DNA from 2 places in the Streptomyces sp. NPDC046881 genome. Region 1 is predicted to be linked to the other one. Evidence: riboswitches for the same ligand, from Rfam matches in the RefSeq annotation. Region 1 holds a riboswitch; the other holds the start of a gene.

What was found. Region 1 has a riboswitch for guanidine ahead of ABZ923_RS00280 (MBL fold metallo-hydrolase). Riboswitches for the same ligand answer to the same signal wherever they lie in the genome.
Region 2: linked by a shared signal. The riboswitch ahead of ABZ923_RS13280 (multidrug efflux SMR transporter) and the one ahead of ABZ923_RS00280 (MBL fold metallo-hydrolase) in region 1 are both predicted to bind guanidine.

What each region holds. Positions count from the first base shown of each region.
Region 1 is NZ_JBEYXJ010000001.1:63,803-66,177, forward strand. It holds gene ABZ923_RS00280 (MBL fold metallo-hydrolase) at 1-790, opposite strand, end outside; guanidine-III (ykkC-III) riboswitch at 803-870, opposite strand; gene ABZ923_RS00285 (hypothetical protein) at 1,026-1,250, shown strand; gene ABZ923_RS00290 (hypothetical protein) at 1,256-1,399, shown strand.
Region 2 is NZ_JBEYXJ010000021.1:20,321-22,695, reverse strand. It holds gene bcp (thioredoxin-dependent thiol peroxidase) at 1-216, opposite strand, end outside; gene ABZ923_RS13290 (DUF3618 domain-containing protein) at 310-639, shown strand; gene ABZ923_RS13285 (co-chaperone GroES) at 662-1,021, shown strand; guanidine-III (ykkC-III) riboswitch at 1,072-1,142, shown strand; gene ABZ923_RS13280 (multidrug efflux SMR transporter) at 1,177-1,497, shown strand; gene ABZ923_RS13275 (transglycosylase domain-containing protein) at 1,513-2,375, opposite strand, start outside.

The DNA of each region.
Region 1 (2,375 bases):
GGTGGCCGGTGGTCAGCTGCAGTGGGGGCTCGTCGGGCTGATAGAGGGTACGGATCGGGTAGTCCACGCCCGGCTGCCGGGTCATCTCGATATGGCAGCCGAGTACGTGGGTGACATTCCGTTGGTCACAGAAGTCGATCAAGCGATCGATCGTCCGGCTGAATGCCTGCCAGTCCTTGATGTACAGGCGGCCGGGGTAGACCGTGTCACCGGTGAGGAGGAACCCGGTCCACGCGTCGTAGAACGTGACGGCCGCTTCGTGGTGGCCCGGGGTGGCCAGGCATTCCAGCACCCGGCCCCCGAGGTCGACCTGCGCCACGGCATCGGGATGATCGGCAAATCCGAAGTACGGCCAGGCGCTGGTCAGCTCCGCGCCGATCACCGTGGTGTCGGGACGATCAGTGAATTGGCCATCGCCGGCGACGTGGTCGCCATGCGGATGGGTGTGCAGCACCAGCAACTGGTACCCGTGTCGGGGGTAGCGATCGAGCCAGGACTCCATGAGCTCATCGACCACCTGGCGAAGTGGGAAGAACTCGGCGGATGCGGTCGCTCCTGTGTCGATCAGCACCGCCCGCTCGTTACCGAAGAGCAGAAACAGGAACGGCGCCTCGTAGTCAATCGCCATGTTCTGCCGCAGAATGAACGTGTGCTCGTCGTAGGTGTGGACCTGGATGTCCGGGTCAGTGTTGTGCTTGGCCGAGGGCGAGCCATGGATCCACCGGACATCCAGTCCACGAGGGCTGGGGGTCGATCGGGTAAAGTCGATCAGAGAAGTGCGGGCACCCATGACGTCTCCTTGAGTGCGTCGTCTTGGCGGGCCGGGTACGGCGCACATCTCGTCCGGGGCAGGCACGTACGAGCCTCCAAGGCGACGCTAACAGGCGGAGCTGGTGGTCGTGAAGGCGGGCGTGTGGGACTCGAACACCATGGCTCGGGAGCCCCCGTCGCTCTGCACCCGGGCTCTGTGCTCTCACCCAGTTTTGGGTGTCCGGCGTTGTCTGTTCCGTGCACCCGGGTGGGCGATGAGCAAGACGCCGGACTTCTTCGTTGACCTGCGGCGGGTGGGCGCGCTCAAACGGGAGCGTCTTGGCGGTCGGCCGTCGGACGCCGCACTGTCCAACGCCCTACGACCACCGGTATCGGGGGATCCGATCGGGCGCGTGGTCGCCGGAGGACAGATTTCCGCAGCAGCTCAAGTCACCATGGCCAGTTGGCTGCCCATCGCAATCTGGAGAACTTCCGTCTGATCACCTTGCGCGGTGCCTTCCGGCACACCGTCTGGGCGGGTCTTTTCGCACCGAAGAACACGTGCATCGACGAGGCCGTCTACCACTACCTCACCACCGGTCTCCTACCCTGCCGCGACGCACCTGCCAGAACTGATCTAGTGACCTGAGTCGGAGATTTTCGGGTAGTTCTCGCGAGCTGCCCGAAGTGCCGAAGACCGGATTCCAGCAGGCCGGGCCTAACCTGGCGGCCGCACGGCTTCCGGCTGACGGCCGCCGATCTGACGAAGAATCTCTAACTCAGGTCACTAGGTCGTGTTCGGAAGTAGGCGGAGCCATTCGTCTATGGCGGTGACGTGGACGGTGGCCACGTAGTGGACGGCAAGCGCATCGAGCCGGGTGGCTGCCGCCCGGTGGCGTTCGAGGCGGTTGATACCGCACTCCACGGCATGGCGGCCGCGGTAGTCGATCGGGGCGAAGGCGGGCGGGCGGGCGCCACGGCTGCCGCGCCTTCGCCGGTGACCGGCCTGGTCGGCAGGCTCGGGAATCCTGCCAGTCGACCAGCCCCGCCGCATCGGCCGGGTGAGGGCGGCGGGGCGGTGCCGGAGGCGAGGCCAATGCGTAATCGGTGGTAGTTGCGGGGTCGGTCCGCTCCGTGTGGGATGCGCCGGTCGGCATCGAGGGCGGTGAGGGCGTCCGTGCGGGTACTGGTCAGCTCGTACGTGGAGGCGAGGTGGCGTTGCACGGCGAGCCGGGCTCTGACGGGGGCGGGGCGGGGGGTGGCCGCGGGCGCTGTGGTAGTCGGACGCGGCGGCTAGGTGGGCGCGCCAGGCGGGTGCTTGTCTCAGATCATGCCCAGGGCGTCGAGTCCGGCGGTCCGATCCGCGGCGAGCCGGCCGACGGTGCGGGCGTCGCACATGGTGATGGTGAAGGCCCAGCCGGTAGCCGGCGAGGTGGTCGTGTTGCATCGCGGCTTGCGGCCGCAGCGCTTGCGTTTCCGCGTCCGGGAACGGGCAGCGGGGCCGGGCAGGATGGTCCTGTCCGGCCCCGCTGTCGTCGCGTCGGGATGCCGACGTGGTTGCCATGGTGCCGGATGTCGGTCAGGTGGATCCACGGATACACCTGTGCCATGAGAATCCTATTTGC
Region 2 (2,375 bases), on a different contig from region 1:
GGAGATTCCGATGACGTCGTAGCCGGCGCCGGCCAGGAGCTCCAGGTTGTCCGTGAAGTCGCAGGCCTGCTTGGTGCAGCCGGGGGTCAGCGCGGCGGGGTAGAAGTAGACGATGACCTTGCGGCCCTTGTGGTCCGAGAGGGACACCTCGGTGCCGTCGGCGTCGGGGAGGGTGAAGGCGGGGGCCACGTCCCCCGGCTGGAGTCGCTCGCTCATCGGGCCAGCGTAACCGGGGGGCCTTGCGGTGCGGCGCGACCCAGAGCTGACAAACTGTTCGGAACAGCATCAGGAGACTTCGGAGGCCGTACGGTGGCGGACACGTCGGACACCAGAACCCCGGCGCAGATCGAGGCGGACATCAGGCGCCGCCGTGAAGTGCTGGCCGAGACGCTCGACGAGATCGGGGTGCGGGTGCATCCGAAGACCATCGTCGGGGACGCCAAGGCCAAGGTGATCGCGAATGTCGATCACACGGTCGGGCGGGCGTATGTGCAGGTCAACCGGGCCGTCAGTGAGGTGCGGGCCCGGTTCGTGGATGAGGAGGGGGCGCCCCGCCTGGAGCGGGTCGTGCCCGTCGCGCTCGTCGTCGTGGGGGTCGTGGGGCTGCTCGCCCTCGGGGCCCGGCGGCGCAGGGACTGACCGGGGCAGGTAGGTTCGAGCCGTGAGCGCCAACAGAAACGAGCACAGCACTCCCCACCACGACAAGCTTCCGATCCGGATGCTGCACGACCGGGTTCTCGTGCGGCAGGAGACCGGTGAGGGCGAGCGGCGGTCGGGGGGCGGCATTCTGATTCCCGCCACCGCGGCGGTGGGGCGGCGGCTGGCCTGGGCCGAGGTCGTGGCCGTCGGCCAGAACGTACGGACGGTGGAGCCCGGCGACCGTGTCCTGTTCGACCCGGAGGACCGGGCGGAGGTGGAGGTGCGGGGCGTGGCGTACGTGCTGATGCGCGAGCGCGACCTGCACGCCGTGGCCGCCGACCGGTTCGAGGGGTCGGAGGACTCCACGGGCCTGTACCTGTAGCAACGCGTAGCGAAGAGGGCCGGTGACGGTGGTCACCGGCCCTCTTCGTCGTGTTTTTGCTAGGTTCGGAAGGAACCCGACGAGACGCGCCGTACCGGGTCGAAGGCAAAGACGACGCAGCGGAGAAGAGCCGTCACGTCTCGGAGGTGCCTGTCATGGCCTGGGTTCTGCTCGTCGTCGCCGGTCTGCTGGAGGTCGGCTGGTCGATCGGGATGAAGTACAGCGAGGGTTTCACCCGGCTCGTCCCCAGTGTGTTCACCGGCGCGGGCATCGTCGCCAGCATGGTTCTGCTGTCGTACGCCGCGAAGTCCCTGCCCATCGGTACGGCGTACGGCGTGTGGGTGGGGATCGGCGCGGCCGGGGCGGCGGTGCTCGGCATGGTGGTGCTGGGTGAGCCGGTCACCGCCGCCCGGATCTTCTTCGTGTGTCTGCTGCTGGTCGCCGTGGTGGGGCTGAAGGCGACCAGCGGCCACTGACAGGCCGGGCGGGCCCTAGGTGCCGGGGAAGCCTCCGGCACCCGCGTCGGTACCGGAGGTGTCGCCACCCGTCGTGCCGCCGCCCGGCGTTCCGCCCCCGGTGTTGGCGCCTCCGCCGGTCGTGTCGCCGCCCGTGGTCCCGCCGCCGGTGGTCGGGCCTCCGCCGGTCGTGTCGCCGCCGGTGGTCGCGCCGCCGTCCGTGGTCGTACCGCCGTCGGTGGTGGGGTTCCCGCCGGTGGTGGCGCCGCCGGTGGTCGGGGTGCCGGTGGCGCCGCCGTCGGTGGGGGTGGCCGTGGCGCCGTCGGTCGGGGTCGCGGTCGCGCCGCCGTCGCTGGGGCCGCCGTCGGTGCCGGGCGTGGCGCTGCTGGTGGTGGCGGGCGGCTCCTGGATCTGGTCGGCGCCCGGTTCGAGCTGGAGGTCGAAGTCGCGGACCGGCTTGCCCCGCAGCGCGTCGCGCGTGTACTGCGCCCAGATCTGGGTGGGCGGGCCGCCACCGTTCATGCGGGCCTGGCCGAGGGCCCCGTACAGCGGCTGGTGCTTGGCGGTCACCGGGTCCTGGCCCATGACGGAGACCACCGTGGCCAGGTCGGGGGTGTAGCCGGCGAACCAGGCGGCGGTGTCGCTCTCGGCGGTACCGGTCTTGCCGGCCGCGGGGCGGCCCGCGGCCTGCGCGGCGGTGGCGGTACCGCTCTGCACCACGCTCTGCAGGACGGAGGTGGTGGTGTCGGCGGCCTCCCGGCTGACGGCCTGCTTGGCCGCCTCGTCGGGCAGCTTGACCTCCTCCGTGCCCTCCTTGGTGATCTTCTCGACCAGTGTGTACGTGCCGTGCTTGCCGTGGTTGGCGAGCGTGGCGTAGGCCTCGGCCATGTCCAGGACGC